Regions from separate parts of the Microbispora sp. H10885 genome, predicted to be linked through region 2. Evidence: riboswitches for the same ligand, from Rfam matches in the RefSeq annotation. Region 2 holds a riboswitch; the other holds the start of a gene.
What was found. Region 2 has a riboswitch for glycine ahead of gcvP (aminomethyl-transferring glycine dehydrogenase). Riboswitches for the same ligand answer to the same signal wherever they lie in the genome.
Positions count from the first base shown of each region.

Region 1 (7,179 bases), on a different contig from region 2:
CATCTCCTCGGCCCGCGAGGTCGAGGACGTCCGGCGCGCCAACGTCCACATCCTGCGCGGCCGGATCGAGGTCACCGTGGTCACCGGCACGGCCAGGACCGGGGCGGTCCTGCGCGAGGTCGGCGCGGCCGTGGGCGACCGCCTGGCCGGCCTCGGCGTCCAGGCCCGCCACGAGGTGGTCGTACGGCTCCGGGGGAGGGGAAACTGACATGCGCCCGCGTCTCGGAAACCGCGTCGGACTGCTCCTCGTGGGTCTGGTGCTGGTCGCGGGAGGACTCGGCCTGCTGGCCGTCGTACGGCGGCCCGGATCGCCGCCGGTCGGTGTGGGCGTGCTCGGCGGCCGGCCGTGGGCGCTCCCCCTGCTGGCCGGGGCGGCGATGCTGGTCGCCCTGGTCGCGACCCGCTGGCTCGTCCTGGCCCTCGGCTGGGGACGGCTCGGCAGGCGCACCGGCGCGGGCATCGCGATGCTCGGCGTGGCGCTCAAGGGCGTCGAGGGGATCGGCCGCCTGTCGGTCAGAGTCGTCGGGGACGGCAGGCTGCGGGTGTCGGTGTCCCTGCAGCGATCGGCCGACCTGCGGCAGGTGATCAGGCGGCTGGACGAGTCGGCGGTCTCACGCCTTCGCCGCACGGTCGGCCGGGACGACGCGCCCGCCGTCGTCCGCCTGCACGTTCGCGGACGCTGACCGTCTCCGGCCCCCGGCCGCGGTCCGGGCGGAGGAGCCGGTCGAGGCCACGGGGGCCACGGGGGCGCCGAGCGCCAGCCCGGCGGCCAGGCAGGCGAGCGGCACGACGGGCACCACGTAACGGTGGTCGAAGGCGGCGATCAGGGGCGGCAGCAGGAGCAGGACCATCGCGGCGGTCCACGGCAGCAGCGCGGCCCACCGCCGCGCGAGCACCCCGGCGAGCCCGGCCAGCAGCACCACCGCCAGCAGCGGCCCGCGCAGGAAGCCCTGCTCCTGGTAGGCGCGCAGCCATCCCGCGAACGGCTCGGCCACCCGCGTGCCGCCCGAGGCGCCCTGGTAGGCGGTGGTGAGCTCGGCCGCCGTACGGCCGCCGGAGGCCACCTTGGAGGTGAACGGCTTCACCGAGGCGGGAAAGACGTACGCGCTCTGCGGCCCCGGGGAGGGGTACGGCCTGCGGTCCCACTCGAACGCCCACAGGGCGTCGTGCGGGCCGGTCGCCAGGAAGTCGAGCGGCTGGCTGCGGATCGCCAGCGAGGCGAACTCGCCCGCCAGCCGCTCCCGGTCCTTCTTGACCCGCTGGATGGGGGAGCGGGCGTCCCAGATGTAGGCGGGCGCGGCGAGCCGGGGCCCCGACGGGCACAGCACCGCGAGGTCCGGCGGCGGCTTCATCACCGCGCAGTCGGCGAAGGTCATCGTGCGCGACCACAGCCAGGTGCTGCTGCCGCCCATCCCGTACGACCCGTGGGCGTCGTGGAACCAGACGGCGTACCCGCCGAGGACGGCCGAGGCGGCCGCGAGCCCGGCGAGCGCGGTCCGCCAGCGCCGGGCGAACAGCGCCGGGAGCAGCGCGAGCGCGATCAGCGGCAGCCCGAGGGTCCGGGTGACCGTCGCCAGCCCGAGCAGCAGCAGCGCCACGACGACGAGCCATCCGCCCGGCCGGGGCCGCCACAGCAGGATGGTCACGGCGGCCACGACCAGGGCGGTGAACAGCAGGTCGGCCATGACCAGGTGTTCGAGCTGGATCTGGTGGACGTCGAGCAGCACCGGCGCGGCGGCCAGCGCCGCCCCCCAGCCCGGCAGCCGCGTACGGCGGCGCAGCAGGGCGTAGACGCAGACCGCCATGCCGAGGCCGAGCAGGTGCTGGACGACCACCACCGCGGTGACGCTGTGCAGGGGGCTGAGCGCCCACAGGAACAGCGAGTAGCCGGACGGCCGGGACGGCAGGGGCCGCAGGTCGAGGGCGGAGCTGAGGTAGGCGAACGAGTCGGCCCAGAACCACAGCGCGGGCCGGTAGCCGAGCACGGCGAGCGCGCGCAGGGCGGCGCCCGCCGCCAGCAGGACCAGGAACGCCCGATGCGGGCGCAGCGCCTCGCGCCACCTCACGTGACGGCCCTCCTCCTCGTCGGCGAGATCACCACCTTATTGGGCGTCCGCCGGCGTGCCGTCCGCGCCCGCGAAGGGGGATCAGCACTCGATGACGTTCACGGCGAGGCCGCCGCGCGAGGTCTCCTTGTACTTGTCGAGCATGTCCCTGCCCGTGTCACGCATCGTCTTGATGGCCTTGTCGAGCGGCACGAAGTGCCGGCCGTCCCCGCGCAGCGCGATGCGCGCGGCGGTCACGGCCTTGATCGAGGCGACGGCGTTGCGCTCGATGCACGGGATCTGGACCAGGCCGCCGATGGGGTCGCACGTCAGGCCGAGGTTGTGCTCGATGCCGATCTCCGCCGCGTTCTCCACCTGCTCGGGGGTGCCGCCGAGGGCCTCGGTGAGGCCCGCCGCGGCCATCGAGCAGGCGGAGCCGACCTCGCCCTGGCAGCCGACCTCCGCGCCGGAGATGGAGGCGTTCTCCTTGAACAGCACGCCGATAGCGCCCGCGGTGAGCAGGAACCGGACGACGCCGTCATCTCCGGCGCCGGGAAGGAACCGCGTGTAGTAGGAGAGGACGGCCGGGATGATCCCGGCGGCGCCGTTGGTGGGAGCGGTGACGACCCGGCCGCCCGCCGCGTTCTCCTCGTTCACGGCCAGCGCGAACAGCGTGATCCAGTCCATCGCCCGCAGCGGGTCGGCGCCGTCGGCCTCGCCCTGGAGCTTGCGGTGGAGCTGGTGCGCCCGGCGCCGCACCTTGAGCCCGCCCGGCAGGACGCCCTCGCGGGTGGTCCCGCGCCGCACGCACTCGGCCATGACGGCCCACAGGTGCAGCAGGCGGGCCCGGATCTCCTCCGGCGTACGGCCGAAGGCCCGCTCGTTCTCCATCATCAGCCCGGAGATCGACAGGCCGGTCTCCGCGCAGTGCGCGAGCAGTTCCCGCCCGGTCGTGAAGGGGTACGGCAGCACCGTGTCGTCGGGCTTGATCCGGTCGGCGCCGGTGGCGTTCTCGTCCACCACGAAGCCGCCGCCGACCGAGTAGTACACCTTCTCGCGCAGCACGGCCTCGTCGGCGTACGCCGTGAACCGCATGCCGTTCGGATGGTGGGGGAGCGACACCTTGCGCTCGAAGACGAGGTGCTCGCCGACGACGAACGGGATCTCCCGGAGGCCGTGCAGCGTCACCGTGCCGCTCGCCCGCATCGCGGCCAGCCGTTCGTCGACGGTGTCGATGTCGACCAGCTCGGGCTTGTCGCCGGACAGGCCGAGCAGGACCGCCTTGTCGCTGCCGTGACCCTTGCCGGTCAGGCCGAGCGAGCCGTACAGGACGGCCTCGACCCGGGTGACCTTCTCCAGCAGTCCGTCCTCGTGCAGCCCGCGGGCGAACCTGTGCGCCGCGGCCATGGGGCCGCCCGTGTGCGAGCTGGACGGCCCGATCCCCACCTTGAACAGGTCGAAGACGCTGATCGCCATTGATCGTCGCCCTTCCCGTGCGCGGCCGGGACCGTCAGGACTCGCCGGAGGTGAGGGTGCCGTACTCCGCCGCGGACAGCAGGTCCTCCGGCTCCCCCTCCACGCGCACCCGGAACAGCCAGCCGTCGCCGTACGGGTCGGTGTTGAGCAGGGAGGGGTCGTCCACGACGGCGGAGTTGATCTCGACGATCTCGCCGCCGACCGGGGCGAAGATGTCGCTCACCGACTTGGTCGACTCGACCTCGCCGACCGCGTCACCGGCCGCCACCGTCGTGCCCGCCTCCGGCACCTGCACGAACACCACGTCGCCGAGCTGCTCGGCGGCGTACTCCGTGATGCCCACCGTCACGGTGAGGCCGTCGTCGATCCCGGCCACCCACTCGTGCTCCTTGGTGTAGCTCAGCTCCTCGGGAATGCTGCTCACTTGCTCCTCCTGTAGAAAGGCAGATCGACGACGTCGACCGGTTCATGGCTGCCCCGGATGTCGACCGCCAGGCCGCCCTCGCGGAGGGCGTCCTCGGTGACGTACGCCATGGCGATCGGCTTGCCGAGGGCCTGCGACGGCGCGCCGCTGGTCACCTCGCCGACGACGGCGCCCTCCCGGGTGACGGGGTAGCCGTGGCGGGGCACCCGGCGGCCGCGGGCCACCAGCCCGACCAGCCGCCGAGTGGAGCCGTTCTGCGCGGCCCGTTCCAGGGCGGACCGGCCCACGAAGTCGCCCGGCTTGTCGAAGCGGACGACCCGCCCGAGGCCGGCGTCGAACGGGGTGGCCGAGGAGGTCAGCTCGTTGCCGTACAGCGGCATGCCGGCCTCCAGGCGCAGCGTGTCGCGGGCCGACAGCCCCGCGGGAACGAGCCCGAGGTCACGGCCCGCCTCGCCGAGCGCGTCCCACAGGGGTACGGCGTGCTCGTTGAGGACGAACAGCTCGAAGCCGTCCTCGCCGGTGTAGCCCGTCCGCGCGATCAGGGCGGGCGCGCCGGCGACGACACCGGGGAGGATGGCGTAGTACTTCAGGCCGTCGACGTCCGCGTCGGTCAGCCCGCGCAGGATCTCGGCGGCACGCGGCCCCTGCACGGCCACCAGCGCGTACTCGTCGGACCGGTCCGTCACCCGCGCGTCGTACCCCTCGGACCGGGCGGTCACTTCACGCGCCACGACGGCGTAGTTGGAGGCGTTGGCGACGACCATGTACCGGTCCTCGTCGAGGCGGTAGACGATGAGGTCGTCGAGGATGCCGCCGTCCTCGTCCACGATCATCGTGTAGCGGGCGCGGCCGGGAGCGAGGATGCTGAGGTGGCCCACCAGGGCGTGGTCGAGCGCCTCGCCCGCCTGCGGGCCGGTGACGAAGATCTCCCCCATGTGGGAGAGGTCGAACAGGCCCGCGGCCGTGCGCACCGCGTTGTGCTCGGCCGACTCGCTGCCGTACCGCAACGGCATCTGCCAGCCGGCGAAATCGGTCAGGGTCGCGCCAAGGCGTTCGTGTACCCCGCGGAGCGGGGTGGATCGGGACATGCGGACCTCGGAAAGGACGGATGCTGCACTGAACTATCGGGCATCCTCCCCCTCTGTCATCGGCGCCTGAGAGCTTCGTCCGATCTTTGCCGGACTTTCACCTTCGGCGAGGCCTCGCGGCCTTCTTTCCAGAGGTCACCTGGCCCGCGCGGTCCTTTGCCTTGAGAGGTTCGCGGGGAGGGCTTGCTCCTTCAGGGGCCCTGACCGGCTGCCAGGACGCTCTCCCGCACGGGATGATCGGTGCGCTGCCAGCCTAGTGGTTCGCCGCCGTCCCCGTAACCTGCCGGGTCGCCCGCTTTGCCGCACCCACGACATCCGTCCACACCATCAGCGCCGGGCTGTCGATAGAACAGGTGACTAGTTCGCGCTCGGGGTAATGCCCCTGGGGGTCGTGCGGCCACGGGCGGGAAAGGCGCTCAAGGCGTCGCCGGTGAGGATCCGCTGGTGGAGGGCCTGGGTGTCGGGGGACGGCTCGGTGCCGAGGCGGTCGACCAGGGTGCGGCGCAGCCGCTGGTAGGAGGCGAAGGCGTCGTGGGTCCGGCCCGAGCGGTGCAGGGCCAGCATGAGCTGCCGGTGGGGGCGTTCGCGCAGCGGGTGCCGGGTCGCCCACTGGGCCAGGCCGCCGACGATCTCGCGGTGGTGCCCGAGCGCCAGCCGTACGTCGAAGAGGTCCTCGGTCACCGCCCGCCGATCCTCGTCGAGCCGTTCGGCCCACACGCGGAGCCCGTCGATCTGCCGCACATCGAGGAGGGCGTCGCCCCGCCACAGGCTCAGCGCGTTCTCGAACAACCGCGCCGCATTGTGGTAATCGCCATTCTCGCGAGCGATTCTGCCCTGCGCCACCCATTGGTTGAATTCTGCAACGTCCACGGACCCCGGCCGGACGGAAAGAAGGTATCCGCCCTTCACCGTACGGACCGGAGAAAGGCCGGGGTCGCGAGGGGAGAGCCGCCGCCGCACCTGGGCGACGTAGGTGGTAAGATTGCGCGGCGCCGAAATAGTGGGACGGCCATTCCACAGTAGTGCGGTGAGCTGGTCCCGGTGCAGCGCGATATTCGCATTAAGGACGAGCAGCGCCAGGAGCTGCCGATGTCTCGCGGCGAGGCCGGCGATGGCGTCTCCTCGGTCGTTCATGGCCGAAAACGGTCCGAGCACGGCGTATAACACGGTTCCCCTCGCGCAAGGCAGCGTGAACGCGCCGACGACGGCGGCTTTGATCGGCGTTTGACGATATCTCTCCCCGCCTTCATTCGTCAAAATTACGCGTTTTCCGGCCGCCCGTAGATGTGTTGTCGGCCACTCGGCATTGCGTTCCGTAAAGTCATGAATGCCCAGCGAACATGCACGTGCATGTTATGAAATCGGTTACATCACCGGGATTCGCCATGAGGCGGTGCAAAAAGGCAGCAAGTGGGATCCCCACCGGGCGATGATTGCCGGGGCCGGACGAACGCCTGGCCACCCGGTCCCACGAGGTCGCCCTCCCGGACCTCCCGTCACCGTCGCGCTCGTGCTCGCGGCGACCTCGCGGCGCAGGCGTGGTTGATCTGGGTGGTGGTTACGCGGGAGGAGGACGCCGACGCCGATACGGCCGGCGACTCCCGCGTGCGCGTCGTTCTGTGGAGCCTGTACTCACTGGCCGCGGGCGCGTTCCTGTCGCACCTCGTGTCTGCGCGCGCTCGGTGTCGCCCTCGACCTGCCGCCGAGGGCCGGGGTCACTGCGCTCACACCGGTCAAGCTGTTCCATTTCCTCGGCGGCTGGACCGGGGACGGACGCGCGGTGCTTCACCCGGCTGTGGGCGCGTAGGCGAGGGCCCGGCCGATCTCCGGGTCGCCGGCCAGGATGCGCTGGTGGAGGGTCCGCGTGCCGGGAGCGGGCCCGGCGCCCATCTGGTCGATGAGAGTCCGGTGAAGGCGCTGGTAGGCCATGGACGCCTCATGAGTGCGACCGGATCTGTGCAGGGCGAGCATGAGCTGCTGGTGAGGGCGTTCACGCAGCGGGTGCGTCGACGCCCACTGGGCCAGGGCGCTGACGACCTCGTGGTGCTGCCCGGCCGCCAGCCGTACGTCGAACAGGTCCTCGGTGACGGTGCGCCGGTCCTCGTCGAGCCGATCGGCCCACACCGCGAGTGCGTCGACGCGCCTG
Region 1 is NZ_JABBWY010000012.1:194,865-202,043, forward strand. Features, by position in the region: gene HHX37_RS29495 (DUF6286 domain-containing protein) at 1-208, shown strand, start outside; gene HHX37_RS29500 (hypothetical protein) at 210-683, shown strand; gene HHX37_RS29505 (hypothetical protein) at 612-2,066, opposite strand; gene HHX37_RS29510 (L-serine ammonia-lyase) at 2,148-3,521, opposite strand; gene gcvH (glycine cleavage system protein GcvH) at 3,556-3,945, opposite strand; gene gcvT (glycine cleavage system aminomethyltransferase GcvT) at 3,942-5,033, opposite strand; glycine riboswitch at 5,173-5,270, opposite strand; gene HHX37_RS29525 (AfsR/SARP family transcriptional regulator) at 5,391-6,167, opposite strand; gene HHX37_RS29530 (AfsR/SARP family transcriptional regulator) at 6,819-7,179, opposite strand, start outside.
Region 1: another riboswitch for glycine. It lies ahead of gcvT (glycine cleavage system aminomethyltransferase GcvT); the one in region 2 lies ahead of gcvP (aminomethyl-transferring glycine dehydrogenase).

Region 2 (7,179 bases):
GTCGCGCGGCCAGCGCAGCCTGTTCGGCCCCCGGGGCGTCTCCGGCCTGGTCAACGTGGAGATCACCCCCGAGCTGTGCGTACGGCTGGCCAGCGCGTACGCCACGACCCTGAAGAAGGGCGACACGGTGGTCACCGCCCGCGACGCCTCACGCGCGGCGCGGGCGCTGAAGCGCGCGGTGATCAGCGCGCTGAACTCCAGCGCGATCAACGTCGTCGACCTGGAGGCCGCCGCCCTGCCGGTGGCCCGGTTCAACACCTCCCGGGAGAACGTCAGGGGCGGCATCTTCCTGCGCACGACCGCGGGCGACCCGCAGAGCGTGGACATCGTGTTCATGGACGAGACGGGCTCGGACCTGTCGCAGGCGGCGCAGCGCAAGCTGGAGCGGGTCTTCACCCGGCAGGAGTACCGCCGGGCCTTCCCCGGCGAGATCGCCGAGCTGACGTTCCCGGCCAGGGCCGTCGACACCTACGCCAGGGAACTGCTGGCCTGCGTCGACATGTACGGCGTGAAGGACGCCGAGATGAAGGTCGTGGTCGACTGCGCCGGGGGCACGTCCTCGCTCGTGCTGCCCAGCCTGCTCGGCCGGGCCGGGGTCGACGTGCTGACCGTGAACAACCGCCTCGACGACGCCTCGCCCACCGAGACCCTCGCCGAGCGCCGCCGCGACCTGCAGCGCCTGGCGGACCTGGTCGCCTCCGCGCGGGCCGCCTTCGGCGTACGGTTCGACCCGGTGGGGGAGCGGGTCTCGCTGGTGGACGAGATGGGCCAGCTCATCAGTGAGGAGCGGGCGCTGCTCGTCGTGCTCGACCTGGTCGCGGCCGAGCGCCGCGGCGGCCGGGTGGCGCTGCCGGTGACCACGACCAGGGTGGCGGAGATGGTGTGCCGCTTCCACGGTGTGCAGGTCGACTGGACGGCTACCAGCCTCGACACGCTGACCCGGGCGGCCCGGCACCCTGACACGATCTTCGCGGGCGACGGGCGGGGCGGCTTCATCGTCCCGGAGTTCGGGCCGACCCTGGACGGCCTGGCCGTGTTCCTGCGCCTGCTCGGCCTGGTCGCGCGCACCCGGCTGTCGCTCAGCCAGATCGACGCCCGCATCCCCGAGGCCCGGCTGCTGAAGCGGACCGTGCCGACGCCGTGGGCGCACAAGGGGGCCGTGATGCGCTCGGTCGTCGAGGCCGCCGAGGGCCACCGCCTGGACACCACCGACGGCGTCCGCGTCGTGGAGGAGGACGGAAGCTGGGCGCTCGTGCTGCCCGACCCCGCCGAGGCCGTCACCCACCTGTGGGCCGAGGGGCACGACGTGGACGGCGCGCAGGCCCTCCTGGAACGCTGGGCCCACGTGGTCGAGCAGGCCGCCGGCTCCTGCTGACCCCCCGTCTCCCTCTTTCGTGATCAGGATGGGATGCTGGGGATGCATGTGTCGGGATGGACCTTGAACCTCCGTGGGCTGTAGCGTTGGTCAGTCCACGCCCGGCCGCGCTTCTTGACCTATGTGCCTGATCAGCGTAAGTTGCGGCATTCGCAGTTCGAGCCGGACCCGAGCAGTTGAGCAGTCCCCAGCAGTGAGCCAGTCCCGAGCAAGTCGTGAGAGTCGTGAGAGAGGCCGAGCCGTTCGATGCCCAGCGTCTACTGCACGCAGTGCGGTCATGCCAACCCCGAGGATGCCCGTTTCTGTTCACGATGCGGTTCGCCGCTGAGCGCTCCGGCGCCCGTCGCAGCCGATACCACCTCGACGATCTCCCTGGAGGCGCTGGAGGCGGAGACGGGCCAGACGCTGCTGCCGGATCGGTCGGCGATCGAGCAGATGCCGCCAGGCACGGCTCTCCTGGTGGTCATGCGCGGCCCGAACGCGGGCAGCCGTTTTCTGCTCGACAGCGATCTCACTACGGCGGGTCGCCACCCGGAAAGCGACATTTTCCTGGACGATGTAACCGTGTCCAGGAGGCATGTCGAGTTCTACCGCCGCGGCGGCCAGTTCACGGTCCGCGACGTGGGCAGCCTGAACGGCACCTACGTCAACCGGGAACGCATCGAGGAGTCCCCCTTGCAGGGCGGCGACGAGGTGCAGATCGGCAAGTTCCGGCTGGTGTTCCTCACGCGTGGTCCTGGAGGGCTGTGATCGGTGAGGAGGAGCTGTCATGAGCGCACAGGCCGTACGGGCGTTCATGAGCATCGGGGAGGTCCTCGGCCTGCTGCAGGCCGAGTTCCCCGACGTGACCGTCTCCAAGATCCGTTTCCTGGAGGGTGAGGGGCTGATCGAGCCCCAGCGGAGCCCCTCGGGCTACCGCAAGTTCACCTACAACGACGTGGAGCGCCTGCGGTACATCCTGCGGGCGCAGCGTGACCAGTACCTGCCGCTCCGGGTGATCAAGGATCAGCTGGACGGGCAGGCCGCGCGCCCGCAGAGCGTCTCGGACGGCCCGCCGGCGGTGCGTCTCAGCAGGGAGGAGCTCATCGAGGCCGCGGGCATCGACGAGGAGACCCTGGCCGAGATGGAGAGCTTCGGCCTGGTCGCGGCGGTCGCGCGCCGCTACGACGGCGAGGCGCTGGAGATCGCGCGCAGCGTGGGGGCCCTGTCGCGGTTCGGCCTGCGAGCGCGGCACCTCAGGGCGGTGCGGGCGCTGGTGGAGCGGGAGACCGGCCTGATCGAGCAGGCGGTGGCGCCCGTGCTGCGCCGGAAGGCGCCGGGGGCGATCGCGGAGGCCGACGAGACCGCTCGCGAGATGTCCGGTCTTCTCCAGGAACTGCACAATGCGTTGCTGCGTGGCAGTGTTCGCGGCGTTCTGGGACGGTAATGGGGTGCTGATGGGGCGGTGACCGGCACATCCGCTCCCTGGTGGGTGTTACGTTGAATGCCTGGTGATATGCCGCGACGCTTGAGACGGAGCCGCCCGTGTTGCAGATGGAGGTCGTGGGGGTTCGCGTTGAGATGCCCACAAACCAGCCGATCGTGCTCCTGAAGGAGGCGAGCGGTGATCGGTACCTGCCGATCTGGATAGGCATGACCGAGGCGACCGCCATCGCGCTGGCCCAGGCGGAGGAACCCCCGCCGAGGCCGCTCACCCACGACTTGTTCCGCGATGTGCTTGAGGCGTTGGGGGTGCGGTTGCGCACCGTCAACATCGTCGCGCTCCGCGATGGGATCTTCTTCGCCGACCTGGTGTTCTCGAACGGCGTGGAGGTGAGCGCCCGCCCTTCGGACTCGATCGCGCTGGCGTTGCGCACGGGGGCGACGATCTACGCGAGTGAGGACGTGATCCAGGAGGCGGGCGTGAGCATGCCCGACGACCAGGAAGACGAAGTGGAGAAGTTCCGCGAGTTCCTGGACAAAATCACACCGGAAGACTTCGGGCGAGCGGGCTGACGTGCCGCACCATTTCGGGAAATTACGCTTCACGACGCGCCGGACGGGGTCGTTGACTGACGATGGCCCCGGTCCTACGGTGCAAGGGAAACCACGGTTGTAATTCACGAACCCCCAGATCAGACCGTGGGATGAGAGAAAGCCGGAGGTCCGCAGTGGCGGTCAGCAGCGGCGAGGGTAGGTCGGCCGGCCAGCACGACCCGGTTCGGCGGGAGGCGCGCGAGCGCGCCGGCGAACAAGGCCTGCTGTTCGACGAGCAGCCGACGGCGCTGCCCGAGAACATCGGTTACCGTGGCCCGACGGCGTGCGCGGCGGCCGGGATCACCTACCGGCAGCTCGACTACTGGGCCCGGACCGAACTGGTGCTCCCGACCATAAGAGCAGCTCAGGGGTCCGGGTCGCAGCGACTCTACAGCTTCCGCGACATCCTCGTCCTGAAGGTCGTCAAACGTCTCCTCGACACGGGGGTCTCGCTCCAGCAGATCCGCACCGCCGTACGGCACCTGCGCGACCGGGGCGTCAACGACCTGGCCCAGATCACCCTGATGAGCGATGGCGTGAGCGTCTACGAGTGCACCAGCGCCGACGAGGTGATCGACCTGCTGCAGGGCGGCCAGGGCGTGTTCGGCATCGCGCTCGGGCGGGTCTGGCGCGAGGTGGAGGGGTCCCTGGCGGAACTGCCCGGTGAGCGCGCGGAGTCCGCTCCGGATGCGGAGGGGGATCATCCGGCCGACGAGCTGGCCCGCCGCAGGAAGGCCCGTAAGATCGGCTGAGAAACGGGTACAGAGGAAGTAACCGGGTAGAATGGACACGGCCGACGACCTCGTGCGGGAGAGACCCCTGAAGTTGCAGGGGCGCCGAAGGAGCAAACCTCCCCGGAAACTCTCAGGCATCCGTACCGCACGGACGAGGCGACTCTGAAAAGCAGGCCCGCCCGCCAGGCGGCGCCTCACCGAAGGGGAAAGCCGGGCCGGGCGGCCCGGTGAAGCTCTCAGGTCCGATGACAGAGGGGGAGACCGCATCACGGCCGGTCGCGCCCACGGGCGCGAGGCGGCCGCCGCAGGTCTCGACCCGCCCAGGAGGCCCCTGTCATGACCGACCGCTCGACGCTTCAGGATCTTTCCGCCCCGCCCTTCGCGACCCGTCACATCGGTCCTTCGGACGCCGGCCGTGCCCGCATGCTGGAGGTCGTCGGCTACGAGTCGACGGCCGACCTGCTCGCCGTGGCCGTTCCCGAGGCGATCCGCACGCGGGGCCCGCTGAACCTGCCGGAGGCGGCGGGGGAGGCCGAGGCGCTGGCCGAACTCCGCGCGCTCGCGGCCCGCAACCGGGTGCTGACCCCGATGATCGGCCTGGGGTACCACGACACGATCACTCCGGGGGTCGTCCTCCGCAACGTGCTGGAGAACCCGGGCTGGTACACCGCGTACACGCCGTACCAGCCGGAGATCTCGCAGGGGCGGCTGGAGGCCCTGCTGAACTTCCAGACGGTCGTGTCGGACCTCACCGGCCTCGACGTCGCCGGCGCGTCCCTGCTGGACGAGGCGACCGCCGCGGCCGAGGCGATGACGCTGGCCCGGCGCGCGAGCAAGGTCAAGGCGGACGTCTTCGTGGTCGACGCGGACGCGCTGCCGCAGACCAAGGCCGTGCTGGCGACCCGCGCCGAGCCGCTCGGCATCACGCTGGTGGAGTCGGACCTCGCGGGCGACCTGCCCGAGTGCTTCGGGGTCCTCGTCCAGTATCCGGGCGCGAGCGGCCGCGTGGCGTCCTTCCGGGCGCTGGCCGAGCGGGCGCACGCCGCCGGCGCGCTGCTCGTCGCGTCGGCCGACCTGCTGGCGCTGACCCTGCTGGAGCCCCCCGGCGAGCAGGGCGCCGACATCGCCGTCGGCTCCTCCCAGCGCTTCGGCGTCCCGCTGGGCTACGGCGGCCCCCACGCGGCGTACATGGCGGTCCGTGAGGGCCTGCAGCGGCAGATGCCCGGCCGCCTGGTCGGCGTCTCGGTGGACGCCGACGGCCGTACGGCCTACCGGCTGGCCCTGCAGACCCGCGAGCAGCACATCCGGCGGGAGAAGGCCACCAGCAACATCTGCACCGCGCAGGTCCTGCTCGCGGTCATGGCCTCGATGTACGCCGTCTACCACGGCCCCGACGGCCTCCGGCGGATCGCCCAGCGGGCGCACCGCCACGCGGCCGTCCTCGCCGCCGGGCTGCGCGAGGGGGGCGTGGAGATCGTCCACGACGAATTCTTCGACACCGTGCTCGCCCGCGTGCCGGGCCGGGCGGAGCACGTCGTGGCCGCCGCCGCCGAGCGGGGCGTCAACCTCCGCCTGGCGGACGCCGACCACGTCGGCGTGGCCTGCGACGAGAAGACCGTCGTCGGCCACCTGCGGGCCGTCTGGGAGGCCTTCGGCGTGCCGGGGATCGTGGTCGAGGACCTCGACCGGGCGACCTCCGACGCGATCCCCGCGGACCTGCAGCGGACCTCCGGCTTCCTCACCCACCCGGTCTTCCACTCCCACCGGTCCGAGACGGCCATGCTCCGTTACCTGCGGCGGCTGCAGGACAAGGACGTCGCGCTCGACCGCTCGATGATCCCGCTGGGCTCCTGCACGATGAAGCTCAACGCGACCACCGAGATGGAGCCGGTCACCTGGCCGGAGTTCGCCGCGATCCACCCGTTCGCGCCGGCGGAGCAGGCCGAGGGGTACGCCGAGCTGATCGCGACGCTGGAGGACTGGCTGGCCGAGGTCACCGGCTACGACCGGGTGTCGATCCAGCCGAACGCCGGGTCGCAGGGCGAGTTCGCCGGGCTGCTGGCGATCAGGTCCTACCACCGCTCCCGGGGCGAGGACGGCCGCGACGTCTGCCTCATCCCGTCGTCCGCCCACGGCACCAACGCCGCCAGCGCCGTCATGGCCGGCATGCGGGTGGTCGTGGTGGCCTGCGACGAGAGCGGCAACGTCGACCTGGGCGACCTCGCCGCGAAGATCGAGAAGCACCGCGACGCGCTCGCCGCGATCATGGTGACGTACCCGTCCACCCACGGCGTGTACGAGGAGACGATCGTCGAGATCTGCGAGCGGGTCCACGAGGCCGGCGGGCAGGTCTACGTGGACGGGGCCAACCTCAACGCGCTGGTCGGCCTGGCCCGGCTGGGGGAGTTCGGCGCGGACGTCTCGCACCTGAACCTGCACAAGACCTTCTGCATCCCGCACGGCGGCGGCGGGCCCGGTGTCGGCCCGGTCGCGGTCAAGGCCCACCTCGCGGAGCACCTGCCCGCGCACGTGTCGGCCGCGCCGTACGGCTCGGCGGGCATCCTGCCGATCTCCTGGGCGTACGTCCGCATGATGGGCGGCGACGGCCTCCGGCAGGCCACCGAGCAGGCGATCCTGTCGGCCAACTACCTGGCCCGGCGCCTCGCGCCGCACTACCCGGTCCTCTACACCGGCCGGGACGGCCTGGTCGCGCACGAGTGCATCGTCGACCTGCGCCAGATCACCAAGGAGACCGGCGTCACGGTGGACGACGTGGCCAAGCGGCTGATCGACTACGGCTTCCACGCGCCCACGATGTCGTTCCCCGTCGCCGGGACCCTCATGATCGAGCCGACCGAGAGCGAGGACCTGGCCGAACTCGACCGCTTCGCCGACGCGATGATCGCCATCCGGGACGAGATCGCCAAGGTGGCATCGGGCGAGTACGACAAGGCCGACAACCCGCTGCGCAACGCGCCGCACACGGCCGAGTGCCTCACCGCCGACGAGTGGGCCCACCCCTACTCGCGGGCCGTCGCCGCCTACCCGGTGCCC
Region 2 is NZ_JABBWY010000010.1:323,848-331,026, forward strand. Features, by position in the region: gene HHX37_RS26975 (mannose-1-phosphate guanyltransferase) at 1-1,375, shown strand, start outside; gene HHX37_RS26980 (FHA domain-containing protein) at 1,622-2,125, shown strand; gene HHX37_RS26985 (MerR family transcriptional regulator) at 2,145-2,801, shown strand; gene HHX37_RS26990 (bifunctional nuclease family protein) at 2,900-3,370, shown strand; gene HHX37_RS26995 (MerR family transcriptional regulator) at 3,526-4,143, shown strand; glycine riboswitch at 4,189-4,281, shown strand; gene gcvP (aminomethyl-transferring glycine dehydrogenase) at 4,462-7,179, shown strand, end outside.